DNA from 2 places in the Rhizobium sp. LjRoot98 genome. Region 1 is predicted to be linked to the other one. Evidence: predicted binding sites of a transcription regulator. Region 1 holds the regulator's gene; the other holds the start of a gene.

Evidence for each region. Region 1 encodes HrcA, which represses chaperone genes, less so after heat shock. Its sites were predicted from a motif close to GTTAGCACTCNCNNNNNGNGAGTGCTAAC; they were not measured.
Region 2: groES (co-chaperone GroES) is a predicted target of HrcA. The motif match lies at 10,411-10,439, and genes of this name have one in related genera.

What each region holds. Positions count from the first base shown of each region.
Region 1 is NZ_CAXUPW020000001.1:1,374,488-1,389,295, reverse strand. Features, by position in the region: gene ACSQ3J_RS06850 (EamA family transporter) at 1-343, opposite strand, end outside; gene ACSQ3J_RS06845 (MarR family winged helix-turn-helix transcriptional regulator) at 425-913, shown strand; gene hemW (radical SAM family heme chaperone HemW) at 917-2,092, opposite strand; gene rdgB (RdgB/HAM1 family non-canonical purine NTP pyrophosphatase) at 2,407-3,051, opposite strand; gene ACSQ3J_RS06830 (VOC family protein) at 3,092-3,511, opposite strand; gene rph (ribonuclease PH) at 3,650-4,369, opposite strand; gene hrcA (heat-inducible transcriptional repressor HrcA) at 4,579-5,637, shown strand; gene grpE (nucleotide exchange factor GrpE) at 5,753-6,367, shown strand; gene ACSQ3J_RS06810 (acetolactate synthase large subunit) at 6,545-8,098, opposite strand; gene ACSQ3J_RS06805 (D-arabinono-1,4-lactone oxidase) at 8,234-9,469, opposite strand; gene ACSQ3J_RS06800 (SDR family NAD(P)-dependent oxidoreductase) at 9,493-10,260, opposite strand; gene ACSQ3J_RS06795 (helix-turn-helix domain-containing protein) at 10,364-11,170, shown strand; gene ptsN (PTS IIA-like nitrogen regulatory protein PtsN) at 11,180-11,644, opposite strand; gene hpf (ribosome hibernation-promoting factor, HPF/YfiA family) at 11,822-12,397, opposite strand; gene rpoN (RNA polymerase factor sigma-54) at 12,693-14,267, opposite strand; gene lptB (LPS export ABC transporter ATP-binding protein) at 14,477-14,808, opposite strand, start outside.
Region 2 is NZ_CAXUPW020000001.1:760,456-775,263, forward strand. Features, by position in the region: gene ACSQ3J_RS03750 (pseudouridine synthase) at 1-233, opposite strand, end outside; gene ACSQ3J_RS03755 (nucleoside deaminase) at 310-759, shown strand; gene ACSQ3J_RS03760 (GNAT family N-acetyltransferase) at 778-1,254, opposite strand; gene ACSQ3J_RS03765 (hypothetical protein) at 1,261-1,878, opposite strand; gene ileS (isoleucine--tRNA ligase) at 2,014-4,914, opposite strand; gene ACSQ3J_RS03775 (DUF1902 domain-containing protein) at 5,256-5,507, shown strand; gene ACSQ3J_RS03780 (BrnA antitoxin family protein) at 5,762-6,001, opposite strand; gene ACSQ3J_RS03785 (bifunctional riboflavin kinase/FAD synthetase) at 6,014-7,012, opposite strand; gene ACSQ3J_RS03790 (TIGR01459 family HAD-type hydrolase) at 7,059-7,907, opposite strand; gene chrA (chromate efflux transporter) at 8,032-9,402, opposite strand; gene ACSQ3J_RS03800 (chromate resistance protein ChrB domain-containing protein) at 9,395-10,228, opposite strand; gene groES (co-chaperone GroES) at 10,498-10,794, shown strand; gene groL (chaperonin GroEL) at 10,861-12,504, shown strand; gene ACSQ3J_RS03815 (hypothetical protein) at 13,109-13,558, shown strand; gene ACSQ3J_RS03820 (NAD(P)/FAD-dependent oxidoreductase) at 13,580-14,797, opposite strand.

The DNA of each region.
Region 1 (14,808 bases):
CGATCAGCATCCGCGCCAGCATGACGACGATCAGCGGCTGGATGGCGCCGACGGTTGCCGCGACGCCGCCGGGCAGGCGATAGGCCGAGACAAACAGCATGGCCCAGAAGAACGAGAAATTGAGAGCGCCGAGGATGAAGCTGCGCGCCCACCAGATGCCCTGCGGCAATTGCCGGACGATGAGAAGCAGGATCAGGCCTGCGGGAAGCGCGCGCAGCATGGCGACTGTCAGGGGATAGCCATGCGGCAAAAATTCGGTGGTGACCACATAGGTGCTGCCCCAGATGGCGGGCGCAATCGCCGTCAAGGCGATATCAGCGAGGGAGGAGGATTTTATCTTCATTTAAAGTATCTCGATTTCAAGATAAATTGAGAATAACATCGATTATCTTGACGTCAAGATGAATCCTGCGTACCAAAAACCATGGATGAAGATCACGTCGATAGAATTCTCGTGCAGTGGCGCAGGGAGCGCCCGGACCTCGATGTCGAGCCGATGGGCCTGCTCGGCAGGCTGGCGCGGCTATCCACCTATCTTGGCCGCGAGGTCGATAGGACATTTTCGGAATTCGGGCTGTCATCGGCGAGCTTCGACGTGCTGGCGGCCCTGCGGCGCTCCGGCAAGCCCTACCAACTGTCGCCCGGCGACCTGCTGGGCACGACAATGATCACGTCGGGAACGATGACCAACCGGATCGATCAGCTGGAAAAGGCAGGTCTGGTTGAGCGGCTGACCAATCCAGAGGATCGCCGCAGCGTGCTGATCGCCCTGACACAGCCGGGGCTCGAACTGGTCGAACGCACTGTTACCGCCCACGTCGCCAACCAGCACCGGTTGACGGCGCTGCTGGAGCCTGAAGAGCGGAAAGCGCTGGATGCGATTGCCAAAAAATATCTGGCTGCTTTCGAGTAAAACTCAACAGGCGAGATCGGCAACCACGGCGTCGAGGATCAGCATGCCGGCCGGGGTGCAGCGCAGGCGGGAATTGCCGAGCCGCTCGATGAAGCCGTGTTCGATCAGAAACTGTTCGCGGTCGGGATCCGGCTCGCGGCCGGACAGGTCCTGCCAGCGCACGAGATCGATGCCTTCCTTCAGCCGCAGGCCCATCAGCAGCAGCTCGTCGGCCTGTTCTTCATAACCCAGCACTTCCTGATCGATCATGCCGTGGCCATGCTCCTCGACCAGTTGCAGCCAGTCTTCCGGCTTGCGCTCGGTCGCGGTGGCAATCTTGTTGCGGCCACGCGTCAGGCGTCCATGGGCGCCCGGGCCAATGCCGGCATAGTCGCCATAGCGCCAGTAGGTAAGATTATGACGGCTTTCTGCCCCGGGAGCGGCATGGTTGGATACCTCATAGGCCGGCATGCCGAAACCTTCGGTGATTTCCTGTGTCGCCTCGTACAGCACGGCGGAATGCTCGCCGTCCGGCACGATCAGCTTGCCTGCCTTGTGCAGCCCGTAGAAGGGCGTGCCTTCTTCGATCGTCAGCTGGTAGAGCGACAGGTGGTCGACCGCATAGGAAACCGCCTGCTTCAGTTCCTGTTCCCACTCCTCGACCGTCTGTTTCGGGCGGGCATAGATCAGATCGAACGACATGCGCGGGAAAATATCCCGCGCCAGGCCGATGGCCTTCAGCGCATCCTCGACGTTGTGCAGACGCCCGAGAAATTTGAGGTCCCGGTCGTTGAGCGCCTGGACACCGAGCGAAACGCGGTTGACCCCGGCTGCGCGGTAGCCGCGAAAGCGAGTGGCTTCGACGCTGGACGGATTGGCTTCCATGGTGATCTCGATACCATCCGGCACATGCCAGAGATTGGCGATACCATCGAGAATGGCCTCCACCGTTGATGGGTTCATCAGCGATGGCGTGCCGCCACCCATGAAGATGCTGGTGACGGTGCGCGGCCCGGACATATGCCGCATCGCCGCCATTTCGGTCAGAAATGCGCTGACAAAGCGCGGCTGGTCGACTGGCTGATGCCGGACATGGCTGTTGAAATCGCAATAGGGACATTTAGCGGCACAGAAGGGCCAATGCACATAGACCCCGAAACCGGGCTCCTTGTTGTCACCGATGGAAGAAAAAGTGGCCATTCTGTTCTGGGTCTTTCAGGCGCTTGTGCGCTGCGTCGTTAAGGTCGTGTTGTCCGCATATTTAGAGACCGGAAACGCTAAACGCTATCCCGTCTCTTATACCGTTTGGTCTTTTATCTCTATGTCTGAAATCGGAGCCGGGTTACCCCGCCTGTCGGCGTTCCCTTCTCCCCAGCGGGGAGAAGGTGGCCGAAGGCCGGATGAGGGGGCCGAAGGCACCTTGGTCTGGCTCCGGCTGCGCCGAAGCCCCCTCATCGCCTCACCACGTTCGGCACTTCTCCCCGCTGGGGAGAAGAGGTTTCGCGCTCACGTTTTCAAGCACTCAGGCATGTCTCGGCAAAAAACTTGAATGCCCGCGCGCGGTGCGACAGCGCCTCGGCATCACCCGGCTTCCAGCCGTGCTTTTCCTCGGCGCTCATTTCGCCGAATGTGGTGTCGTAGCCGAGCGGTTGAAAGACCGGGTCATAGCCAAATCCCTGTGTGCCGCGCGGTGGCCAGACGATGTGGCCTTCCACTTCGCCGCGGAACAGCTCCACATGGCCGTCCGGCCAGGCAAGGCAGAGCACCGAGACGAAGCGGCCAGTGCGCTTGTCGAAGGCGGTGGCACCGGCTTCCTGGATGGCAGTTTCGACCTTGTGCATCGCCATGGCGAAATCGCGCGTGCCGTCAGCGGTTTCGGCCCAATTGGCGGTGTAGACGCCGGGATCGCCGTTCAGTGCATCGACGACAAGGCCGGAATCGTCCGAGAGCGCCGGCATGCCGGAGGCTTTTGCCGAGGCCAGCGCCTTGATCGTGGCGTTTTCCTCGAAGGTCGTGCCGGTCTCGTCCGGCTCGATGAAATTCAGATCGGCCGCCGACTTGGCCTCAAAGCCCATCGGGCCGATCAGGTCGCGGATTTCACGGATCTTGCCGGCATTGTGGCTGGCAACGATCAGGGTCTTGTCTTCAAGCTTGCGCATCTGCGTCTTTCTCATCCGGCGGACAGTCCGCCCATTCGTTTCAGTCGATAGCCCAGAGGCCGGCTTCGGCGCATTCCAGGCTGTTTCCAGCCGGGTCGCGGAAATAGAAGGACCGGGAGCCGGATGGCCAATGGACATCGGTCTCGATCGCGACGCCCGCAGCCTTCAGTTTGTCTTCCCAGGCCGCGAGCTGGCCTTTCGCGACCCGCAAGCACATATGCCCGTTTCCATGTGTCCCGTGCGGCGGAACCTGCAGGCCGTCTGCCGGCGGAGGCTTGATCGTCTCGGCTGGATTGAAGATCAGCAAAACGCCGGGGCCGCAGCGAAAGAAGATATGCCGGTTGCCGCCGCGGCTGATTTTCTCAAGGCCGAGAACGGAGCCGTAAAACGCCTCCGCCGCATCGAGATCGTCAACATAGAGCGCCGTCTCCAGAATACCTTCGAATTTCAGCTTATCCATGCGTTGCCCTCACCCTGGCCCTCTCCCAGCACGCGGAGAGAGGGGACGACAGAGATTGCCGACTGGTCCTTCTCCCCGTCACGACGGGGAGAAGGTGCCCGATAGTGTGGATGAGGGGCAGTGATCGCATAGGCGTCCTCAGCCCCCGATAGCCTGCTTCTGCAGACCAACCAGTTCGGCAATGCCGTTCTTGGCGAGGCCGAGCAATGTGCCGAATTCCTCTTCCGAGAACGGCTTGCCTTCCGCAGTGCCCTGGATCTCGACAATGCCGCCGGAGCCGGTGATGACGAAATTGGCGTCGGTTTCAGCCGCCGAGTCCTCCAGATAGTCGAGATCGATGACCGGCTGATTGGCGAAGATACCGCAGGAGATCGCGGCGATATGGTCCTTCAGGACCTTTTCCACCTTGATCATGTTGCGGGCTTCCATCCAGGCGAGGCAATCGCGCAGCGCAATCCAGGCGCCGGTGATCGAGGCGGTGCGTGTGCCGCCATCGGCCTGGATGACGTCGCAGTCGATTGAGATCTGGCGCTCGCCCAGTGCCTGCAGGTCAACCACGGCGCGCAGCGACCGGCCGATGAGGCGCTGGATTTCCTGAGTGCGGCCGCTTTGCTTGCCAGAAGCCGCCTCGCGCTTCATCCGCTCGCCGGTGGCGCGTGGCAGCATGCCGTATTCCGCCGTGACCCAGCCCTTGCCGCTGTTGCGCAGCCACGGCGGCGTCTTTTCTTCCAGGCTCGCCGTGACCAGCACATGCGTGTCGCCGAACTTCACCAGGCAGGAACCTTCTGCATGCTTGGAAACATTGCGCTCGAAGGTAACCTTGCGCATCTGGTCGGTTTTTCTGCCGGAAGGCCGCATCATGAACTCCTGTGATGTTTGTCAGCCTTCTAACCTAACTTGGAAGGAAGGGAAATCATTTGCTCTAAAAGAGTGGAGAGCGGCAAAAGGCGCTGTACGGCGGGCTTTCCAGCCAATTTCCCTTTTGCTATCCGGGCCGGGATCACTATATTTCAATTGACTTCAACAGGATGGGTTTTTGCGTTCGAATGGTGCTGGATAAATCTGCAATGCGGGAAAGGCTTTCGGCGCTTGATGAGCGGTCGGGCGAAATCTTCCGCCGCATCGTGGAAAGCTATCTGGAAAGCGGCGAGCCGCTCGGATCGCGCAGCCTGTCACGCATCCTGCCGATGTCGCTGTCGCCGGCCTCTGTTCGCAATGTGATGAGCGACCTCGAAGACCTCGGCCTGATCTATTCTCCGCATATCAGCGCCGGGCGGCTGCCGACACAGAACGGCCTGCGCTTCTTCGTCGATGCCTTCATGCAGGTGGGGGATCTCTCGCCGGAAGACCGAGCCTCGATCGACCGGCACGTGCGCCGCGCCGATCGTGACCAGCCTGTCGAAACGCTGCTCACCGAAGCGAGCCAGATGCTGTCGGGCATGTCGCGCGGGGCTGGGCTAGTGATCACCGCCAAGAACGACCCGGTGCTGCGGCATGTCGAGTTCGTGCGGCTGGCGCCGACCAAGGCGCTCGCCGTGCTTGTCGGCGAACACGACCAGGTGGAAAACAGGATCATCGAGCTTCCGGCCGGCGTCACCAGCTCGCAACTGACGGAAGCCGCAAATTTCCTCAACGCCCATCTGGCCGGACAGACGTTGCCAGAGGTTCGCGGCCAGCTGGAAAAGGTCAAGGAAACCGTCCGGCGCGAACTAGATACGTTGAGTCAGGACCTGGTCGAGCGCGGCCTTGCCATCTGGTCGGGCAGCGAGGCGGACGACAAGCCGACGCAACTGATCGTGCGCGGCCGTGCCAATCTTCTGGAAGGCCTCGCTGGTGCCGAGGATGTCGACCGGCTGCGCATGCTGTTTGACGATCTGGAAAAGAAGGACAGCCTGATCGAAATCCTCAACCTGGCCGAAAGCGGGCCGGGGGTGCGGATCTTCATCGGGTCGGAAAACAAGCTGTTCTCGCTCTCCGGTTCGTCGCTGATCGTCGCCCCCTACAAGGATAGCGACGACAAGATCGTCGGCGCCGTCGGCGTCATCGGCCCAACCCGGCTGAATTATTCGCGCATCGTGCCGATGGTGGACTATACTGCGCAATTGATGTCGCGTTTGTCGCGGTAACCAGCCGTGAAGCGGCCGGTTTTTCCGGCAGCTTTCGATTGCACCCTTGATTTTTCGGCCTCAAAGCTCGATATCGACACCAAATCCTAGACATACTGACATTCCGGAGACCGTCATGACCGACGATATGAACAAACATGGTGCTGAAGTGAACGCGGACGAAGCCGCTGCAGCCTATGCCGAAGCCGCCGATGAGCAGGTCGATGCAGCCGTTTCCGAGCCGGATCCGTTGGAGCTTGCCAGGGCAGAAGCCGCCGACATGCGCGACCGCTATCTGCGCCTTGCCGCCGAAATGGACAACCTGCGTCGCCGCACCGCGCGCGACGTCAAGGACGCCAAGTCCTACTCCGTCGCTGGCTTTGCCCGCGACATGCTCGGCGTCTCGGATAACCTCCGCCGTGCGCTGGACGCCATCCCGGCCGAAGCCCGCGATGCCGGCGATGTCGGTCTCAACTCGCTGATCGAGGGTGTGGAAATGACCGAGCGCGCCATGCTGTCGGCGCTTGAGCGTCACGGCGTCCAGAAACTTGAGCCGGTCGGCCAGAAGTTCGACCCGAACTTCCATCAGGCGATGTTCGAAGTTCCGAATCCGGAAGTACCGAACAATACCGTCGTCCAGGTCGTTCAGGCCGGGTACACGATCGGCGAGCGCGTCCTGCGCCCCGCCATGGTTGGCGTCTCCAAGGGCGGCCCGAAGGCACCTGCAACGGACGAAACACCGGCGGCTTGATTTCTACCCTCCCTTTGAGGGGGAGGGTCGGCACGCAGTGCCGGGGTGGGGTGATCTTTGTGCGCCCCTGACATTCACCCCCACCCGCAGCTTCGCTGCTGCCTCCCTCTCAAGGGGGAGGTAAAGCCCGGTCGTACCGGTTTGATACGGGGCTCTCGGGGTCGTTACGGTTACCCGTCAGATGACGGCTTCTATCAAGAAGGGGCCGCCACGCGACAGTGCATGGTCGAGGAGAGAGATAAATGCCTCGCAGGTACTGGCACGCGCAGCCTCAACGCCCATTCCCTTTGCCATTGACACCCAGTCCAGCGTCGGCTTGTCGAGATCGAGCATTTTCCGGGCGTTTTCGCCGATCGTCTGAACGCCGACATTGCGCATTTCCCCATGCAGCACCGCGTAGGTGCGATTGGCAAAGACGATCGTGATGATGTCGAGATTTTCCCGGGCCTGGGTCCACAGGCCCTGAACGGTATACATCCCGCTTCCGTCAGCTTGCAGGTTCAGGACCTTCCGGTCAGGGCAGGCGATCGCGGCGCCGATCGACAGGGGGATGCCGATGCCGATGGCGCCCCCCGTGTTCATCATGAAGTCATGGGGAGCCGACCGTTCGGATAAAGCAAAGAACCTTCGCGCGGAGGTGATGGCTTCATCGCAAACGATGGCATTGTCCGGGAGTTTTTGCGCCACGATCACGGCGACTGCGTCTTCCGACAGTGCTCCGCTCGGCCGCCCTTCATCCGGGATTGTCTTTGCCAGCAGTACGGCCTGGGAGCTTTTGATCCCCAGTTCATCCCGAAGCCCCTCCAGTGCCGCCTTCAGGTCCGCGCCATGATCTGCCAAGGTCATGACTTGGCAGCCTTTGTGAACGAGCCGACCGGGCTTGCCCGGATACGCGAAGAAAGCAACCGGCTCCGATGCTCCGACAAGGATAAGAACGTCAATATCCGCGAGCATCTCCAATGCCGCGTCGATGGGGTAGGGGATGCGGGTTGGTGCCACACGGCCGGCACCGCGCTGCATATGCGCGACCTGCGGTTCGCCGAACAGGCGCACATCGAGCGCTGCGGAAATTTGCCCGGCGATCTCCAGGGCGCCAGCCTGTGCTGCCAATCCCCTGACAAGCAATGCACTCCGGCCGCGAGCTTTGCGGATCGCTTCCGCTGCACTGCGGATTGCCTCATCCTTGGTAGCGGAAGGCTGGGGACGATTGATCACTGCCGATGCAGGTGGCTTTGCCTCACCCCATGCCGCGTCGCCAGGCAGAATCAGGGTCGCGATGCCCGGAGGCGACATCGAGGCCTGGATCGCCGCTTTCGTTGCCGCGGCAACGTCGTCCGGCCCTTCGATCCGCCGTACCCAGTCGGACATCGGCGCAGCCAGGCTCTCGATGTCCGTTGTCAGCGGCGCGTCGAGCGGAAGATGGTAGGAGGCATGGTCGCCGACGACATTGATCATCGGAACGCGGGCGCGCCTGGCATTGTGCAGGTTGGCGAGCCCGTTTGCCAATCCCGGCCCCGTATGAAGCAGCGTCGCGGCCGGGCGGCCGGTCATCCGCGCGTAACCATCGGCAGCGCCTGTCACCACGCCCTCGAAAAGCCCCAGCACGCAACGCATGTCCGGCCGGCGATCGAGAGCCGCGACAAAATGCATTTCCGACGTGCCCGGGTTGGCGAAGCAGACGTTGACGTCATTGGCCAAAAGCACATCGCACAGAATATCAGCACCGTTCATGGTCAGCCTCCCATCCGCCCATTTCCGCGAGATCGCTCACGAACGATGAGCGCTTGATGTCTCTACCACGCTCACCGTCTCCCAACAATTTGCGTGGCAGTGCATTATCTGTCGCGACGGCCAGACTGCATAATATTACCCAAACAACTGTTTCAAGTGATCATTCAGGAACCGCCCTTCCGGATCGAGCTTGTTGCGCAGCGCCCGGAAATCCCCTGCGCGTGGATAGAGCGCCGTCACGTCCTCGCTCCCCAGAAAATGCAGCTTGCCCCAATGCGGGCGCGAGCCGAACTGGCGCAGGATATCGTCGACATCCTTCAGATAGTTCCAGTAGTCCGTGCCCGGCTGGCCCGAGACCGAGAGCGTGATCGAATCCTGTTCGAAGAACGGGCTGATCCAGCCGCCATCGCCGGCGGTGAAGCGGTATTCGATCGGGTAGATGCAGGTCGGGTGTTTCTCCAGCATCAGCTTGCGCACTTCGGTGCAGGCCTGCTTGCCGTATTTGACCGGCACTGCGTATTCGAGTTCGTGGAAGTTCGGCACATATTCGATCGGATAGATTTCCGAGGAATAGGCGACTTTCTCGAACGCGCTCTCCATCGGCGGCTGATCGGTGATGTCGATGGTCTTCATCTCGCAGACGTCAGAAAGGCTCGTGGTGGTCGAGACAGAAGATGTGTCCGGCAGGCAGTAGCAATGGCGGCTTTCCGGCACCGGGCACCAGAAGAAGCCGAAATGCCGGTGGTTGGCGGCGAGATCGTCGTGTTGCTCCATGCATTCGTCAAAGGTGCAACGCCACAGTTTTTCATGCAGATTGTAGCTGTCCATCACCTGCAGGGTGATTTCGGAGATGACGCCGAGCATGCCGATGGAAACGCGGACGGCGTTCAGCATGTCCGGTTCGCTGTCGTCGATCGAAAGGATGCTGCCATCCGGCTGTACCAGCCGCATGCCGACGATCTGCGAGGCCATGTTGCCAAGCTTGATGCCGGTGCCGTGGGTTCCTGTAGTCAAGGCGCCTGCCAGTGCCTGGCTGTCGATGTCGCCCTGGTTGATCATCGACAGGCCGTTGCGCTTCAACGCCTTGCCGAGCGTGTTGATCGTCGTGCCGGCATAGACGGAGACGCGCTTGCGCGCCGTGTCGATATGGCTGATGCCCTGCAGGCCAGAGAGCGTCAGGTGTAGCCCGCTCGTCAGTGCCACCGGCGTGAACGAATGGCCCGAACCGGCACAGCGAACGTTCAAACCGTTCGAGGTTGCCTCCCGGACCATTTCGGCCAGAGCCGCCTCGCTGTCGGGCGCGCCCCGGTGCCGGACGATGCACGATTGATTTCCCACCCAGTTGCGCCAGTGGCCGCCTGCTTCCATCATGATCCCATTCTCCCCTTGATTGTTCAGACCGCTGTGAAGCAGTTGTCGACAAACAGATGCGTGCCGTTGACGAAGCTCGACTCATCACTCGCCAGGAACAGCGCGGCTTGCGCCACCTCCATCGGATCACACATCCGGCCCTGTTGGGCGGCAATCGCCGCATCGGAAACATCGACGCCGTATTTGGCAAGGCCGACCAGCTCGCGCTTGCCGTGGTCGGTGGCGATGAAGCCGGGGCAGACAGCGTTTGAGCGGATACCGCGGTCGCGGAATTCCACCGCAATCGCCCGGGCGAACATGTGGCAGGCCCCCTTGGTCGTGTCGTAAAGCACCTCCATCGGCGTCGCGGCAACGGCCGAGATCGAGGAGGTCGAGACGATGCTGCCGCCACCGGCCGCCAGCATGCCGGGCAGCACGGCCTTGGTCATCAGGAACATCGAGCGCACGTTGACCGCCATCAGCCGGTCCCACTCATCCTCTTCCGTTTCCAGGAAAGGTCCGACGGCGAGAATGCCGGCATGATTGAAGAGAACGGTAATCGATCCAAGCGCATCCTCTACTGCTTTGACAGCTGCCTTGACCTCTGAGGAGACGGAAACATCCGCCGGTGCGAAGACGGCCTGTCCACCCTCGGCGCGGATTTGGGCAGCAACCTCTTCGCCCTTGCTGCGCGGCAGGTCAACGATGCCGACGCGTGCGCCCTCGCGGGCAAAAAGCTGGGAGGCCGCAAGGCCGCATCCTCCAGCGCCTCCGCTGATCAGTGCGGTCTTTCCTGAAAGTCTGCCTGCCATTGCCGTTCTCCTCGTGCTCTTGCTTTTCAAGGATTATTGTTGACGCAATGGGGGCTGTCGATATCCCATAGGGGATAGATCGCTTGACGAAGGAAAGTCCGCTTTGCTGCCCGACGAATCCCGCCAGATTGCCGCGTTGATTGATGGTCTCTCGACGCCGGGATTCGGCGACGCGCTCGATGCCATGCTGCGACAGGTCGCCGGTTTCGATTTGTCCGGCGTCTTCGTCTTTCCCTACGATGCCCGTCCGCTCCTGCTGCATGACGGTTATACCCGGCATGTTGCACCCAAGGCCTGGGCAGCCTATCTCGGCGGCGCCTATCTGCTCGATCCGTTTTATGTCGCCTGCAACAACAGTCACCCGGCCGGCCTATGGCGGATGCGGGATCTGGCGCCGGATGAGTTTTTCGACACGCAGTTCAGCACTTCGCGGGAGGTTCATCCGTGTGTATCGACGGAGGAAGGATCGCTGGTCGAGGAAATCGGATTTCTGGTACCGCTGGATGGCGGTTTCACGGCCACCTATTCGCTGATGCGGGTGAAGGGCCATTCGGGATTCAGCGACAGCGAACTGGAGAACCTGCGCGCCTACGAGCCGATCGTACAGGCGGCAATCCGGTCAAGCTGGAAGCGCGAGACAATCCGCGCATTTCCGCAGGCCGGTCAGGATGATCTGATGGAGGAAGCTTTTGGCCGGCTTTGCGCCGACCGGTTGACGCTGCAGCAGCGCAACATCGTGCGGCTTATCCTGCGCGGACACAGCAACGCATCGATCGGTGAAAGCATCGGCATTTCGGAAGGGACGGTGCGCATTCACCGCAAGAACATCTACAAGCGCCTGGCCATTTCCAGCCAGGCGGAGCTGTTTCGCATTTTCATCGACCATCTCAATCAGCATAACCTGTATTGAGGGATCGGATCAGGCCGCGTTGGAGGCCTGATCGTCGCTGAGGAAGGCGTAGATAGCCGATGCGGAATCCGTCGCGCGCAGCCGGGCAACCATTTCCGGGTCGCGCAGCACGCGCGCAATCCGTGACAAGGCTTTCAAATGATCGGCGCCGGCGCCTTCCGGCGCGAGCAGCAGAAAGACCAGATCGACCGGCTGGTCGTCCAGCGCTTCGAAATCGACCGGCGATTCCAGGCGCGCAAAAATACCGACGATCGATGTCAGATGGCCAAGCTTGCCATGCGGGATGGCAATGCCATTGCCGACACCGGTCGAGCCCAGTCGTTCGCGCTGAAGGATAACGTCGAAGATTTCCCGTTCGGGCAAATCCGTGATCTTGGATGCTTTTGCCGCCAATTCCTGAAGCAACTGCTTCTTCGAATTGGCCTTCATGGCCGGAAGTATCGCATTCTGCTGCAGCAAGCCTGCCAATGCCATTCTTTTGTCCTCGTTCGCAGGTAGAAACCGCATCGCCCGGCAAAATGCCGGACGGCGGCTCCCATCCATCTTTCTCTCGGCGCTTTACCGGCGGACCGTCAACGGTCTTCCATGCGTAAACCACCAGAAAAAAGCAGACCGTCCGGAACCGGCTGACCGGCCCCGGACGATATCTACTTAGCTCTTTATATTGGCTGCGTCGATCCAGCCAATGTTTCCATCGTTGCGTCGATAGACGATATTCAACTGTTCATTACCAGGACTACGGAACATCAGAACGGGATCATCTGTCATGTCGAGCGCCATCACGGCGTTTGCGACAGACATCGTCTTCAGTTGTTTTGAACTCTCCGCAACGATCGTCGGTGCATAATTGTCCGGAAGCTCATCGTCTTCGTCGGGCACTGAATCCATTACGGTGTAGGCTACTTCGGCAAATCCAGCATGGCCATTGCCATTGTGGTGGTCCTTGAGCTTGCGCTTGTACCGGCGGATGCGCTTGGCAATCCGCTCCGACGCTGCGTCAAATGCCGCTTGCGGGTCGTTTGCTTCGCCGCTCGCCTGCAAGGCAGCACCAGAATCGAGGTGTATCTTGCAATCGGCGCTGAAACGCGATCCAGACTTTTCCACAGTGACTTGGCTTGAATACCCTCCGTCAAAATATTTGGTTACAGCTTGTTCGATCTGGTCTTCGATCCGAAGACGAAACGTTTCGCCGATTTCCATGTGTTTACCGGATACACGCACACTCATGGAGTTTCCTCTCTTTTCGTGATTTGCGTAGCCAGTCTATTCCAACCGCATCCGTCATCCAAGCATTTCACGCACGCAAAAAAAAATTGCGTCAGAACGGCCAGGATTTGGAGGGGTATACTTGAGGCAGGCTCTATGCCCGTGCCCATTGCGGCGGCCTCATACTACCGGTTGCTTCTGGAGTCAACGAAACAGTTAAGGAAACCATAATTTGAGGCCGAAAGCCCGTGAAAAGCCGGGATATCGGGGATAAGTATGTGTAATTTATGCGGTTGTGGTCAAGCGCTCCAAACAGTCAGGCGGAGACCTTCGCGAGTGCCTTTTTCTCTCTTCGGCGCTGAACGGAGGAGGCGATGTTCATCGCTTCGCGGTATTTCGCCACAGTCCTGCGGGCGATATCGACGCCCCCTTTTTTCAAGAGATCGACGATATCGTCATCCGAAAGAACAGCGTCCGGGCTTTCCAGCACGATCATGTTACGGATGCGGTGCCGCACGGATTCTGCCGAGTGGCCGTCGCCGCCTTCCGCCGATCCGATCGAGACGGTGAAGAAGTATTTCAGCTCGAACAGTCCGCGTGGCGTCAGCATGTATTTGTTCGACGTAACGCGGCTGACGGTCGATTCATGCATCTTGATCGCATCGGCGACCGTCTTGAGGTTCAGCGGCCTCAGATGATCGACGCCGTTAACCAGGAAGGCGTCCTGCTGGCGCACGATCTCCGTCGCCACTTTCATGATCGTCTTGGCGCGCTGGTCAAGGCTGCGGGTCAGCCAATTGGCCGTTTGTAGGCACTCCGTCAAGAAGGCATGGTCCGCGCTGTTCTTCGGGGCATGACGGGAAACCGTTGCGTAGTAGGTCTGGTTGACGAGAACGCGCGGCAGCGTGTCGGGATTGAGTTCCACCGCCCAGCTGCCGTCCTGCGCCGGGCGCACGACGATATCCGGCATGATCGCTTCCGAAGGGCTTGCCTCGAAGCCGGTGCCGGGCTTGGGGTCGAGCTTGCGGATTTCGGCAAGCATGTCGATGAGATCCTCCTCGTCGACGCCACAGATCCGCTTCAGGCTGGCAAAGTCGCGCCGGGCGAGCAGTTCCAGATTGTCGAGCAAGGCGGCCATCGCCGGATCGAGCCGGTTGCGTGCCTTGAGCTGGATCGCCAGGCATTCGCTGAGGGAGCGGGCAAAGACGCCCGGCGGGTCGAGTTGCTGCAGGCTGTCGAGCACCCGCGCTACATCCGCCGCCGCGCACCCGAGCCGTTCCGCCGTCTCGGTGATATCCGCATGCAGGTAGCCGGCTTCGTCGAGCTGGTCGATCAGGTGCTGGGCAATCAGCAGGTCGGCTGCGCCATGCACGCTGAAGGGAACCTGCTCGTTGAGGAAATCGCGCAGCGTGACGCGATTGGCAACGAAATCGTCGAGGTCGTAGCCGTCGCTGCTTTCGCCTTCACCGCCGCCGGGCATGGATTTCCACTGGCTGAGAAGTTCTGGCGCATCGGCGCGCTGCGGCGCTGTATCGTCTGGAAAGACATTTTCGAAATTGGCGTCGAGCTGTTCGCTCATCCGTTCGCCGGTCGCAGACGTCGTGCTGTCGTACACGTCACCCATCGGATCGAATGCGGGGCTTTCGGCATTGTCCCGATCGCTGCGCTCGTCCTGGGTGATATGCTGGTCGTCCTTGCCATGGCGGTCTGGACTGGCCGGCGCGTCGTCATTGGCCGCGAATTCCAGGAGGGGATTTTTCTCGACTTCCAGCTCGATGAACTGGTTCAGTTCGAAATGGGTCATCTGCAGCAGCTGGATTGACTGCATCAATTGCGGCGTCATGGCCAGGGTTTGGCTTTGACGCAGGAAAAGGCTGGCCGAAAGTGCCATTCTGACGCAAAACTCCGCTTGATGACCGGAGCCGGCTCTCATCTTTCGAGGGGGTGAAATTGCCGGTTCTTCAACTGGCCCAAAAATTGCTTATTAATGGGGTTTGGTCAAGCGGCAGCGGCAAATAAGGTGAATAGGCAGGCTGCCCGGATGCGCTGAAAGGCTCTTTTCCGAAAGCGGCAGGCTTGCCGCCGCCTCCTGCTTGAGCCTCAGAGGCTGAAATTGTCGCCGAGATAGAGACGCCGGACGTCCGGGTTGGTGACGATATCGTTGGCCCGTCCATGCGTCAGCACTTCGCCGGCATGGATGATGTAGGCGCGGTCGATCAGGCCCAGTGTTTCGCGGACGTTGTGGTCGGTGATCAGCACGCCGATGCCGCGTGACGTCAGATGCCTCACCAGCGCCTGGATGTCGGCAACGGAAATCGGATCGACGCCGGCAAAAGGCTCGTCGAGCAGCATGAACGTGGGGTCTGTCGCCAGCGCCCGGGCAATTTCCAGCCGGCGCCGTTCGCCGCCGGACAACGCGACGGCCGGTGATT
Region 2 (14,808 bases), 610 kb from region 1:
CGCTCAATGTCGCGGCGCGAGGCCACGCCGGCGCGCGCCATGATCTTGGAAATGCGCTGCGGCACATCGGCGCCGACGGTTTCTGCCGCCGCCGACCGTGGCTTGCGCGGCTTTTCCGTTTCGTTCGTTTCGCCCGAATGATCGGCAGCGGTCTTGCGCGCGCCGGTATAGGGCTTCTTGTCGGACCGTGCGGGCTTGCCGCCAGGCCGCTGGGGCTTGTCTTTGAATGTCATTTGTGTTGCCTGCCTTTTGGGCTGTCCTATCAGGTCACGGCCCTTGGGTTAAGAGAAATTATCGCAGGTCTCAACGATGGCTGAAACGAGCCGGTTTATGGATTTGGCCTTGGAAGAAGCCAGAATGGCGGCGGCGCGTGGCGAAGTGCCGGTTGGCGCCGTCCTTGTCGTCAATGGCGCAGTCATCGCCAGCGCCGGAAACCGCACGCGCGAGCGCAACGATGTCACCGCGCATGCCGAAATCGAAGTGATCCGCGCGGCAGCGAGCGCCATCGGGGCAGAACGGCTAAACGGTGCCGATCTCTACGTGACGCTGGAGCCCTGCACCATGTGCGCGGCAGCCATTTCGTTTGCCCGTCTGCGCCGGGTATATTATGGCGCCGAAGATCCGAAGGGCGGCGGCGTCGACAATGGCGTCCGCTTCTTCCATCAACCGACCTGCCATCATGCGCCGGATGTGTATTCCGGTCTTTCCGGTCAGAGTGCGGCAGATATCCTCAGGGCGTTCTTTGCCGGAAGACGCTAAACAGCCAAACAGGAAATCCTATCCGGCAGCAAAGCTTTCAAGAGCCGCGCCGGACAGGCGATAGCGTGTCCATTCCGACAGCGGCTCGGCGCCGATTGCCTCATAGGCCTTGATCGCCGGCTCGTTCCAGTCGAGCACGCTCCACTCGAAGCGGCCGCATCCCTTCTCGACCGCGATCTGCGCCAGATAGCGCAGCATCGTGCGCCCGGCGCCCGATCCGCGCTGGTCCGGCGTGATATACAGGTCTTCGAGATAAAGCCCGTTGCGCGCCAGCCATGTGGAATAGCTGAAGAACCACACGGCGAAACCGACGGGAACGCCATCGCGCTCGCAGATCGCCGCATGCGAAACGGAATTTTCGCCGAACAGCGAAGAGGTGACCGACTGAACGGTCGCCTCGACCTCGTGGCCGGCCTTCTCGTAGATTGCCAATTCGGTGATGAAACGCAGGATCGTGCCTGCGTCGTCAGGTGTGGCCGCGCGGATCTTGAACATGCCGGATCAGAAAACCTGGTACCACTTCTTGCCGCTGCCCTTGATCGCGGCTTCCTTCTTGCGGCGGCGCTCCTTGACCTGTTCCGGCTCGCCCAGATCCGCCGTCGCCTCTTCCGGCAGCTTGCGGTATTCGAGCGGCGGGTCGCTGAGGAACCGGCGCTTGTCGGCATAGGCGCCCATCTGGATCTTGCGGGCCTCGCGATAGGCCTGTGTCTGCTCGCTCTTGGTCAAGGCCCGACCGTTGGCACTCGCCTTGGCCAGCGGCGAAACGTAGTTCGGATTATCGGCATTGGCGTCGGCTTCCTCGCGCAGACGCTGGCGCGTGTCTTCCGGCGATTCGAGCCACTGCGGATTGTCTTTGGTCGCCAGGTTTTGCTGCGGCTGCACGAGTTGCGCCGTTTCGCTCGAGGGCGGCAACACCAGGCCGGGGCGCGGCTGATACTTGACGTTGTTGGGATTGGACGGCGCGATGCTGACTGCACTGCCAAGGTCATCGACCAGATGCTCGCCGGCGGTCTTGTCCGTGCCGTAGGTCGGGCCGCCGATGCAGCCGGTCAAGACAAAGCTGCCGGTTACAATGCCGAACAGGCCGGCATACAGTCGAAACTCTCGCGTCATTCCCATGAAAACCCTTCCAGCGGTGCCGGCACGATCGATACTTGAGCGGCATTGCTGCGCCCATGACGGATAAATCCGCCGATTTTCAGGCAGGTTTACCGGATGAACCGCAATTACGCAATTCATCCGGTAAACAATCCCTTAAGAAGCGTATCCGAGCTCGCGAAGCGCAATGGCATCGCGGGCGGAGACATCGGGGAATGCCGGATCGGAGCCGACATCGGCCGTGATGCGCCAGGACCGGGCGCATTTGACGCCTTCGGCAAGCACGGGCTCGACGCTGACTGATGCCAGATCGCCAAGCGAGAAGGCGCCGGCCGGTCCCATGCCCGCAACGATGGTGACGCCGGAAGTGATGCAGATTTCTGCAAAATCCTGACCATCCAATGCCTGCATCAGATCCGCATCGGCAACGTGCACCACCGGGGCCGCTTCCAGCGAAGAGCCGATCCGCTTGTCGCGGCGCTCGATTTCCAGAGCACCGGTGACGGCGCGGCGAACGTCGCGGATCTTCTTCCACTTCTCGGCCAGAGCCTCGTCGCGCCACTCGGCCGGCACGATCGGGAACTGTTCCAGATGCACGGAGACCGCAGACGGATCACGCGACAACCAGGCCTCTTCCGTGGTGAAGGGCAGCATCGGCGCAAGCCAGGTCACGAGGCACTCGAACAGCTTGCGGATGACCGCAAGCGAGGCACGGCGACGCAGGCTCGACGGCGCGTCGCAATAGAGCGCGTCCTTGCGGATATCGAAGTAGAAGGCCGAGAGCTCGACATTCGAGAAGTCGATCAGCGCGCGGGCGATCTTCTTGAAGTCGAAGGCGTCGTAGCCCTCGCGTACCAACTGGTCGAGTTCGGCCAGGCGATGCAGCATCAGGCGTTCGAGTTCGGGCATGTCAGCGAGAGCGATCTCCTCGCCCTTGTCATGGGCGAGCGTGCCGAGCATCCAGCGGATGGTGTTGCGTAGCTTGCGGTACGCATCGACATTGGTCTGGATGATCGTCTTGCCGAGACGCTGGTCCTCCCAATAATCCGTGGTCATGACCCAGAGACGCAGGATATCGGCGCCAGAATCCTTCATCACGTCCTGCGGCGAGACGACGTTGCCAAGCGACTTCGACATCTTCTGGCCCTTTTCGTCCATGGTGAAGCCATGGGTGATGACCGTATCGTAGGGCGCGCGGCCGCGGGTGGCGGCGGATTCGAGCAGCGAGGAATGGAACCAGCCGCGATGCTGGTCGGAACCTTCCAGATAGACGTCCGCCGGCCATTTCAGGTCCGGGCGGTCTTCCAGCGTGAAGGTGTGGGTCGAGCCACTGTCAAACCAGACGTCAAGGATGTCCATGACCTGTGTCCACTTGGATGCGTCATGCTTGTTGCCGAGGAAACGCTCCTTGGCACCGGCGGCAAACCAGGCATCCGCACCTTCGGCATCGAAGGCCTCGAGGATGCGGGCATTGACCTCGGCATCCTGCAGGACATTGCCTTCTTCGTCGGCAAAGACGCAGATCGGCACGCCCCAGGCGCGCTGACGCGACAGAACCCAGTCCGGGCGCTGTTCGATCATGGCGCGCAGGCGGTTCTGGCCGGCAGCCGGCACGAAACGGGTGTCGTCGATCGCGGTCAGGGCGCGGGTGCGCAGCGTCGTGCCGTCCGTCAGGTCCTTGTCCATATAGACGAACCACTGCGGCGTATTGCGGAAGATGATCGGCTTCTTGGAGCGCCAGCTGTGCGGATACTGGTGCTTCAGGCGGCCGCGGGCAAACAGCGCGTTGCGCTCGATCAGCGCCTTGATGACGCGGTCGTTGGCATCACCCTTCTTGCCGTTGTCGTCCATGACGCGGGCGCCCTCAAAACCGGGAGCGTCGGCGGTGTAGGTGCCCGAGTCATCGACCGGGAACGGGATGCGCGTGTCGATGCCACGGGCTTCGAGTTCCTTGACGCCCGACATCCAGGCCTCGAAGTCTTCGCGGCCGTGCGACGGCGCGGTGTGGACGAAGCCAGTACCGGCATCGTCAGTGACGTGATCACCTGGGAGGAGTGGGACGACGAAGTCGTAGCCGAGATCCTTGAGTGGGTGGGCAGCCGTGAGACCCGCAAGATCGTCTGCCGACACGTCGAGCAGACGCTTGAACGTCAGCTTGGACTTGGCGGCGGATTCGTCTGCAAGCGCATCGGCGAAGATCAGCTTCTCGCCCGGACGCGGACCAAAGTCGTTCTCGGCAGCCGTCACTTCGTACAGGCCATAGGAGACCTTCGGCGAATAGGCGACGGCGCGGTTGCCCGGGATCGTCCAGGGCGTAGTCGTCCAGATGACAACATGGGCGCCGACGAGAGCCGGCGCACCGGCAGCCACCGGGAACTTCACCCAGATCGCATCGCTCTCATATTCATGATACTCGACCTCGGCTTCCGCCAGCGCCGTGCGCTCGACAACCGACCACATGATCGGCTTAGAGCCTCGGTAGAGCTGGCCGCTCATGGCGATCTTCAGGAGTTCGCCGGCGATGCGGCTTTCCGCGTGAAAATTCATCGTCAGGTACGGATTGTCGAAATCGCCGATGATGCCGAGGCGCTTGAACTCGTCGCCCTGGATCTTGATCCATTTTTCAGCGTAGGCGCGGCATTCCTTGCGGAACTCGATCATCGCGTCCGGCTGCTTCAGGTCTGGCTTGGCCTTGCCCTTGGCCCGGTAGTTTTCCTCTTCGATCTTCCACTCGATCGGCAGACCGTGGCAATCCCAGCCCGGAACATAGTTACTATCATAGCCGCGCATCTGGAACGAGCGGGTGATGACGTCTTTCAGGATCTTGTTCAGCGCGTGGCCGATGTGGATGTTGCCGTTGGCATAGGGAGGGCCGTCATGCAGGACGAACTTTTCGCGGCCAGCGGCGGAAGCCCGCAGCTTCTTGTAGAGGTCCATCTCACGCCAGCGGGCAACCGTTTCCGGCTCCTTCTGCGGCAGGCCGGCGCGCATCGGAAATTCGGTTTCCGGCAGATAGAGGGTCTTGGAATAATCGAGCTTTTCAACGGTATCGGTCATGGTTTCAGCAATCATATCTGGGCGCGTGTCGCCGCGCGTGCGAACGGGATATCATAAGGGAAACGGTGGCGTTCAGGCCGAACGCCGAAAACCCGGACCTTCCGGCTGCAGTCAGAGCGCTCAGAAGGCCGGGCCAATAATTCGCTGATCACGTATCAATCGACGATATCGGGTCATGGTGGCCGGTTGTTTAAGCGGTTTTTGCGCGAAAAGGAAGATGACAACGGCAAAGTTTCAAAGAACGATATGGTTCATTGTGATGAAACGTAATTTCCACTGCATTATATGATATTGGATCAGATAGCGCATCGCCGATAGCAAGGTCGAAACGGGAGCAACAGATGGTCAAGCGGACATTTTTTGTAAAGGCGGTCTGGGACCCTGAGGCAATGGTGTTTTATTCGGAAAGCGACATCGAAGGTTTCCACATCGAAGCCACCACGATCGACGAGTTCGAAGAGATTATTTTCGGTACGGCGATCGACCTGATTGTGGCGAACCATATCAGCCTGCCCGACCTTGCCGGAACGCCGTTACGTGACCTCATTCCAGCCATTCTCTGGCAGAGACCAGCGTTTCCGGTGGCGGCATAATGGTGCAAGGATACTACAGGCTGGTCTGTGATATCCTCCTTGCCCTCGGCTACGAATATCTAACAAATGCCAAAGGCTCACACGAGAAATGGCAATCGCGTGCCACCGGTAAAATGGTGCTCGTTCCGCGAAATTTGAAAAGCCGCCATACTGCGAACGCCATTCTCAAGACTGCGGGATCCGACCGCAAGCTTTGATACGGCCTCACTGGAAGCGACGAAGCGAACCGTATCGGACAAATCGGATAAGCTGACTCAGTCCTTCGGATTCGCCTGCATTGCGGCGCGCAGTGCATCGTTGATGCGGTCCTGCCAGCCGGGGCCATCGTCCTGGAAATAATGCAACACGGCGCTGTCGAGCTTGATCGACACCAGTTCCTTGGTTTCCGGCAGAGCGCGCTTTTCGACGGCTGGTGCCGGTGCCTTCTTGGCCGGTTTGAACAGGGCCTCTGCAGCATCCATGGCGCTGACGGGCCGGCGGGGCGTGGTAGCCATCGGCATTATCCTTTAGGAATTGGCATCCGGACCGAATGCGATTTTGCTGTCGATCACACTGAGCGGCTTGACGCCGGAAAGCAAGGCGCGGGCTTCCGCATCATCCTGCTTCATCTGCACCACCAGCGGATCGAGACCATCGAACTTCAGCTCATCGCGCAGATGGCCGAAGAAGGAGACCGAACAGATTTCACCATAGAGATCGCCGGAGAAATCGAAGACGAAGGTTTCGAGCAGGGCAATGCCGTCGCTATCGACCGTCGGGCGCTTGCCGAAGCTCGCCACACCATCATGAAGGCTGCCATCGGCGCGGCGGAAGCGCACGGCGTAGATACCGTTGCGCAATTCAACTTCCGGCGGCAGCTGCATGTTGGCGGTGGGATAACCCAGCGTGCGGCCAAGCTTCTTGCCGCCGATGACTTCCGCTTCCACCGTATAGCGGTAGCCGAGCAGACCGGCCGCCTGGGTGACATCGCCCTCGCCCAGCAATCCGCGAATATGGCTGGAGGAGATCACCGAGGCGTTCTCATCCCGAAACGCATCGACCAGCGTCACGCCAAAGCCGTTTTCGCCACCGGCAGCCATGAGGAAGGCAGGGCCGCCTTCCCTGCCCTTGCCGAAATGGAAATCGAAACCGGTGACCACATGGCTCGCATGCAGCCAGTCCATCAGGATGGAGCGGATGAAATCGGATGCGGACAGCTGCGAGAACGTCTTGTCGAACGGATATTCGATGACGGCGGAAAAACCCATGCCTTCAAGGATGCGTGCCTTCAGCGGTGCCGGCGTCAGCCGGAATACCGGCTGGTCCGGCCGGAAGACGCTGCGGGGATGCGGCTCGAAGGTGAGAACCAGCGCCGGAACGCCCCGCGCCTGCGCTTCTTCCAGCGCCCGGTTCAGAACCGATTGATGACCACGATGCACGCCATCGAAATTACCGATGGCGATGACGCCGCCGCGCAGCGCTTCGGGAAGAGGTTCGCGGGTCTCGTTGCGATGAAAAACTGTCATGTCCGTTCGCCAGTCGTCTCTCGTGCGGGCCGATCGCGCCAATCCGTCAAGCCAGTCTCGGCATCCACCATTTTGGCGTGACGCCTTCGTTTTTCAAGAATGCCGTCAGCTTGGATTCGTCGGTCTTTTCACCGGTCATATATTCGGCGGCGTGAATGCCCGCGCTGATATAAAGGACGTCGAGACCGAAATCCTGCGCGCCCTTGACATCCGTCGGCATGCCGTCACCAATCGCGATCACCCGTGACAGGTCGAGCCCGCCGCGCGCGGCCTTGGCTTCCGTCAGGGACGCCCGGTAAATCGGCACATAAGGTTTTCCGGAAATCCGGGTTTCGCCGCCAAGTTCTTCGTAAACCTTGGCAATGGCGCCAGCGCACGGAATGAGCTTGTGGCCACGCTCCACCACCAGATCCGGATTGGCGCAGATGAACGGCACCTTGCGCCTGGCAAGGCCGGTCAGCGTTGCGCGGTAATCCTCGGCAGTCTCGCTTTCGTCGTCAAAAAAGCCGGCGCAGACAATGATCTCGGCCTCCTCGGAGGAAACCATGCTGACGCCCAGGCCTTCGAGCAGCGGCAGGTCCTTTTCGGCGCCGATGAAATAGATCTTCTTCGGGCCGGCCGAAATCAGTGCGCGGGTGACATCGCCTGACGTGACGATCCGGTCATAGGCGCTGTCCGGCACGCCAAGGCCGCGGATCTGGACGATGACGCCGGGATGCGGGCGGGGCGAGTTGGTGATCAACACGACGGTCAGCCCCTTGGCGCGCGCTTCCGTCAGCGCCACGCAGGCGCCTTTGAACGCCTCGACGCCATTGTGCAGCACGCCCCAGACATCGCAGAGCACGACGTCATAACGGCTGGCAATGTCGCGAAAACTGTTGATCCGAACGGCCATGCTGGCTTCCCGCAGAAAAGAAATGGTCGGGCTGACATCGCAGGCAGACGTTAAAAACACAAGTCTCCATGGGAAAAATGGCGGCGGAATTCCAAGGTTTCCGGCGCGCAACGGGATCGAACCACTAAAATCCGCGGATCAGCCAACCGGCGGCCGCGCAGAGGACAAGCGTTGTCACGACGCCGCGCTTGAAGAAAAACAGCAGCGCGGCTGCCAGAAGTGCCAGGCAGAAGGACGGTAGCTGGAAGGTCTGCCAGACGGGGAGCGGCATGGAAACAGGCCCTGCAGCAAAGCGCTCCACGCTGGAAAAGAGAACGTGCAGACCGAACCAGATGGCCAGATTGAGGATAACGCCGGTGACCGCTGCCGAAATGGCCGCCAGCGCGCCGGACAAAGCCCTGTTGTTGCGCAAGGCCTCGACATAAGGAGCGCCCAGAAAAATCCAGAGGAAACAGGGCACGAAAGTCACCCATGTGGCGAGCGTCGCCCCGAGCAGGCCGGACATAAGCGGATCGAGCCCGAGCGGTGCACGGAAGGCCGCCATGAAGCCGACGAAGGACAGTACCAGCACCAACGGTCCCGGCGTAGTTTCGGCCAACGCCAGACCATCCAGCATCTCGCCGGGCTTGAGCCAATGATAGGTCTCGACCGCCTGCTGCGCGACATAGGCAAGAACCGCATAGGCCCCACCGAAGGTCACCACGGCCATCTTGGAGAAGAACAGCCCGATGGCGCTGTAAACGGTGTCAAATCCAAGCATCACACCGATGACGGCGAACGGCGCGATCCACAGCGCCAGCCAGGTGGCAAGAAGCTGAAACGTGCGGCCCCAGCTTGAAGCACCATCGGGAAAGCTGCTGTCGATGACCGACGGTTTATCGGCAAGTATCTGCTTTGCCGCCGCCGCCATGGCTTTTTCGCCAGTTGCGGGCTGCAGGCGCGTGGCAAGATATCCGGCAATGCCGGCCGCCAGCACGACAAGCGGGAATGGCAGATCAAAAAAGAACAGGGCTGCGAAGGCGAACGCTGCAACGATGAGCGCAAAGCGGGTTTTGAGCGCGCGGCGGCCGACGCGGATGACCGCCTCGACGACGATGGCCAGCACCGCCGCCTTCAGCCCGAAGAACAGGCTTGTCAGCCAGTCGGTCTCATGAAACAGCGCATAGGCCGACGACAAGCCGAGGATGACGAAAAAGCCCGGCAAAATGAACAGCAACCCGGCAACGATGCCACCGCGTGTGCCGTGCAGCAGCCAGCCGATATAGGTGGCAAGCTGCTGCGCCTCCGGCCCCGGCAGGAGCATGCAGAAATTCAGCGCATGCAGGAACCGGCTCTCGGAGATCCAGCGGCGTTCCTCCACCAACTCCCTATGCATCAATGCGATCTGCCCGGCCGGGCCGCCAAAACTGAGCAAACCGATCTTCGCCCAGACTTTGGTGGCTTCGCCGAATGTCGGATGCGATGGCGGCAGGATGACGGTTACCGCCTCATTCATGGCCTTTGGCCTTCTTCGCGATGTGCTGCACCCATTCGTGCTTTTCCTGTGTGGCGTCGCGCGCCCAGCGATAGAAGGCATCGTAGAGCGTCATGCCCGCTTCCAGCTGTTCCAGATCGTCGGCGAACATCCGCGAGAAACCGAGCGACGCCGCGAGCAGTCCGGCGGCTTCGGAAACCAGATCGAGCCTGTCGGTGTCGGCGGCGCGGACGATCAGGGCGAGATGCTGAAGTGCCGGAAATGCCAGACCAAATTCCTTGACCATCGTATCGAAGGTGCAGTTCTCTCCCCTGTGGCTCCAGAAGACATTTTCCACATCAAACGGTGTTGCATCGAAACGATCTGCTACGGCCTCAACCTCAGGGGCAGCGACAAAGAGGAATGTCGCGGCCGGATCGACGAAGCGGCGAATCAGCCACGGGCAAGCAATACGATCGATCTTGGGGCGAGAGCGCGTGACCCAGACTGTTCCGCCATTCGTGTTTTCACCCGGTAGGGCAGCGACTGGAACGAGCGGCAGGCGAGCAGCCTGCCAGGCTTCGAATCCGCCTTCCAGCGTCTCTGCCGTGGCACCGGCATTTCTGAGCCATGCAGCGACGCCTTCGGAGAGCTTCTTACCCTTCTGGCAAATCACAACCACCCAGCGACCGCGATAATCCGCCCCCCATCGCCGCACGTCGGCGTAAGGACGCCGGAAAGACGATGGGACAAGAAACGGCTGGGCGGCGAAGTCTTCATCGTCGCGCACATCTATGACGACCGGCCCTTTGGCCGTGCCGATCAGGCGGGCAAGTTTTTCGGTGGAAATAGCGTTATACGAGGCCATGGTTTACGTCCTTTTCGTGGGATTGGACGCGAAGTGATGGCATGACGCCTCGTGGGGCAGTTCGCAGACCCCATGCGCAAGTTAGACAAAAAAGCGGAAACCAAGTCAACCATATTTCCCGATGCAAAGAATCTTGCCGGGCCGTTCTTGACTCACCTCGATGCCGTCCTTATCTCCAAGCCGCTAGCACTCAAGCAATAGGAGTGCTAACATCCATCCATCGGATCGCAAAGACGGTCCGTGAAGTCATTTGATCGAGGGATTAGACAATGACAAGCACCAATTTCCGCCCGCTACATGACCGCGTCGTTGTACGTCGCGTCGAGTCTGAAGCCAAGACCAAGGGCGGCATCATCATTCCGGATACCGCCAAGGAAAAGCCGCAGGAAGGCGAAATCGTCGCTGTTGGCACCGGTACCCGTGACGACAAGGGCACGCTCATCGCGCTCGACGTCAAGGCTGGCGATCGCGTTCTGTTCGGCAAGTGGTCGGGCACCGAAGTCAAGCTCAACGGCGAAGACCTTCTGATCATGAAGGAAGCCGACATCATGGGCATCATCGGCTGATTTAGCCGGTTCCCGCCTTTTCACTTTCCATAAAACCAATTGGGCACCAGCCCGGGAGTTTTTAACATGGCAGCCAAAGAAATTAAGTTCGGCCGTACCGCGCGCGAAAAGATGCTGCGCGGCGTCGACATCCTCGCAGACGCAGTGAAGGTAACGCTGGGTCCTAAGGGCCGCAACGTCATCATCGACAAGTCCTTCGGCGCACCGCGCATCACCAAGGACGGCGTTTCCGTCGCCAAGGAAATCGAACTTGAAGACAAGTTCGAGAACATGGGCGCGCAGATGGTCCGTGAAGTTGCTTCGAAGACCAACGACATCGCCGGCGACGGCACCACGACTGCTACCGTTCTTGCGCAGGCCATCGTTCGCGAAGGCGGCAAGGCCGTTGCAGCCGGCATGAACCCGATGGACCTGAAGCGCGGCATCGACCTCGCAGTCGCAGCCATCGTCAAGGACCTCGTTGCCAAGGCAAAGAAGATCAGCACTTCGGACGAAGTGGCCCAGGTCGGCACGATCTCCGCCAACGGCGAAAAGGAAATCGGCCAGTACATCGCTGAAGCGATGCAGAAGGTCGGCAATGAAGGCGTCATCACGGTTGAAGAAGCCAAGACCGCCGAAACCGAACTCGAAGTCGTCGAAGGCATGCAGTTCGACCGCGGCTACCTCTCGCCCTACTTCGTGACCAACCCGGAAAAGATGGTTGCCGAACTGGAAGACGCTTACATCCTTCTCCATGAGAAGAAGCTCTCCAACCTGCAGGCGATGCTTCCGGTTCTCGAAGCCGTCGTTCAGACCGGCAAGCCGCTCCTCATCATCTCGGAAGACGTTGAAGGCGAAGCTCTTGCTACGCTGGTCGTCAACAAGCTGCGTGGCGGCCTGAAGATCGCTGCCGTCAAGGCTCCTGGCTTCGGCGATCGCCGCAAGGCCATGCTCGAAGACATCGCGATCCTGACCGGTGGCCAGGTCATCTCCGAAGACATCGGCATCAAGCTGGAAAACGTCACGCTCGAAATGCTCGGCCGTGCGAAGAAGGTTTCGATCTCGAAGGAAAACACCACGATCGTCGACGGTTCCGGCAAGAAGGCTGAAATCGAAGGCCGCGTTGCCCAGATCAAGGGCCAGATCGAAGAAACCACTTCGGACTACGACCGCGAAAAGCTGCAGGAACGCCTTGCCAAGCTCGCTGGTGGCGTTGCCGTCATCCGCGTCGGCGGTGCGACTGAAATCGAAGTCAAGGAAAAGAAGGACCGTATCGACGACGCGCTCAACGCAACGCGCGCCGCTGTTCAGGAAGGTATCGTTCCTGGCGGTGGTACGGCTCTGCTCCGCGCCTCGATCGTTCTCGACCTCAAGGGCGCAAACGACGATCAGACCGCCGGTATCAGCATCATCCGCAAGGCACTTCAGTCGCTGGTTCGCCAGATCGCTGAAAACGCAGGCGACGAAGGCTCGATCATCGTTGGCAAGATCCTCGAAAGCAACACCGACAACTTCGGCTACAACGCCCAGACCGGCGAATTTGGCGACATGATCGCCATGGGTATCGTCGATCCGGTCAAGGTTGTCCGTACGGCTCTGCAGAACGCAGCTTCGGTTGCCTCGCTGCTGATCACCACGGAAGCCATGATTGCCGAACTGCCGAAGAAGGAAGCTGCCGGCGGCGGCATGCCTGACATGGGCGGCATGGGTGGCATGGGCGGCATGATGTAATAAGGCGTTTGCCTTATTACCAATGACGACCATCGATCTTTCCGGGTTTCCGGATTGAGAAGGGGCAGGCCGCAAGGTCTGCCCTTTTTTCGTTCGCACCAAACAGAGTTGCGGACGACATCACGCCCCTCCCCTCAGGCGCATTGCACGAACCTCAATATCATGCTCTGATTGTACGGTGACCGAACCGGTGCAATCGGGAATATTTATCTCGGATCACAAAATATTTCTCAAAAGACCATTGAAGCCAGAGAAAAAGCAATTATAACAACGCTCCAAGTGAACCCCAGATTCACAGGGATCAAGAACTTGGACGAATTGACGATAAAGAAGTTCAATTTTTCCGCATTAACTGTCTGCCCAACATTGTTTTGATTCCAGACCGCAATGCCTATAGATTTTCCTTGCCTACAATTTGTTTTGTCTTGCCGGTACACACGCCCAAGACCTGAAAATTGAGTTTTCTATCTTTCTCAGTAAACTACGCCTCGTCATGTATTTGTCGTGTCGTCTAATTCTGTTGAAAAATGGAAGCTGTTTCTTGTGAACACTTACGGGAACGGACGAATGAATTTCGGATTTTGTGAATATACCGGGGTCAGCCTTGTTTAAAATTGCAAGAACAGGCCTTTCACAGCCCCGGGGCGCTGATTCTTTTGCCCGTGGCGAAAGCGAGCTGGATATGCTCGTTCAATTCTGCTCTTCCGAAGGTTGGTCCGGCGACTTGTCGAACGGCCTGTTCCGTCTCGGCGAAAATGCAGCTGCCATGCACGGCCTCAATCAGGCCGAATGCGGCCTGCTCAATCTGATCCGCTGCTATGACAGCGCCGACCGCAATCACGTGCTGGCGCTTTTCGAGCAGGCGGCCACGACCTCGTCGTCCTTCTGCTTTTCGACGACGATCATCCTGGCGTCCGGCCAGAAACAGCCGGTTTTCTGCATTGGCGAATCCACCGGACTGGAACAGCGCTATTCAGGCTCGATCCTCGGCGTGTTCTTCTTCCCGCGCTTCCAGCTGGAAGCACGCAGACACGTTTTCACCCACCATCAATAACCGGCAACAAACGCCGGGAGATTACGGCAGCAGCGTCTTCAGATCGGTCAGCGGGTCTTCGAGAAGGGCCCGGTCGGGCGTCAGGCCGAGATCGAGCAGCTTCTTGCCGGTGACATAGGCTTTCGCGTCGTTGAGCGCATCGACGGCCACCAGCTTGCCCGCCGTGAAATACCAGACCGAAATGCTGCCCTCGCGCTGTCCCTTGCGCACCACCGTCTCGTCATGACCCTGGCCAAAGCCGGCGATCTGCAGCTTCACGTCATACTGATCCGACCAGAACCACGGCTTCGGCGCATAGGGCGCCTCGCCGCCAGCCAGCAGTGCGGCCACCGCTTCGGCCTGATCGACGGCGTTCTGGACGGATTCCAGCCGGATCCGCATGTCTTTCCACGGCAGCACAGCACAATCGCCCATCGCATGGATGGCCGGGTCAGATGTCCGCCCGAAGCAATCGACGACAATACCGTTGGCCACTTCGAGATCGGCGCCGTGAGCCAGCGCATCATTGGCCGTCACGCCGATACCGACAATCACCAGGTCAACCGGAATGGTCGAGCCATCCGTCAGTTCCGCCGCTGTCACCCGGCCACTGGTGCCGACCAAGCGGACGAGGCCAGTGCCTTCGCGGATATCAACGCCGCGCGATGTATGGATGTCCTTGACGAGATAGGAGGTGGCAACGGAGGCAACCCGCTGCAGGATACGATCGGCCATTTCGATGACGGTCACATCAAGCCCGCTCGAGCGCGCCACGGCGGCTGCTTCGAGGCCGATATAACCACCGCCGATGATCAGCGCGCGTTTGCCGGGCTTCATCTCATCGGCAAGGCGATCGGCATCAGTAAAATCGCGCACCACGAAGACACCGTCGAGATCTCCGCCAACACTGGCAGGCAGTTTGCGCGGGGTCGAGCCGGTGGCGAGCGCCAGCACGTCATAGTCCAGCATCGAGCCATCGCTGAGAGTGACGGTCTTGGCAGGCCGGTCAATCGCCGTGACCGACGTGGATAGGCGGATATCGATGTTGTGTTCGGCGTACCAGCTTTCCGGCCGGTAGAGCAGCCGGTCCAGATCCATTTCGCGCAGCAGGTATTTCTTCGACAGAGGCGGGCGTTGATAGGGATGGCTTGCTTCCGCCGCGACGATCGTGATCGGACGCTCGTCCTTCAAGGCCCGCAATTTGGCCACCAACGCAAAGGCGGCCTGACCGCCGCCAACCACAACAAGTCTACCTGTCACGTGTGTTCACC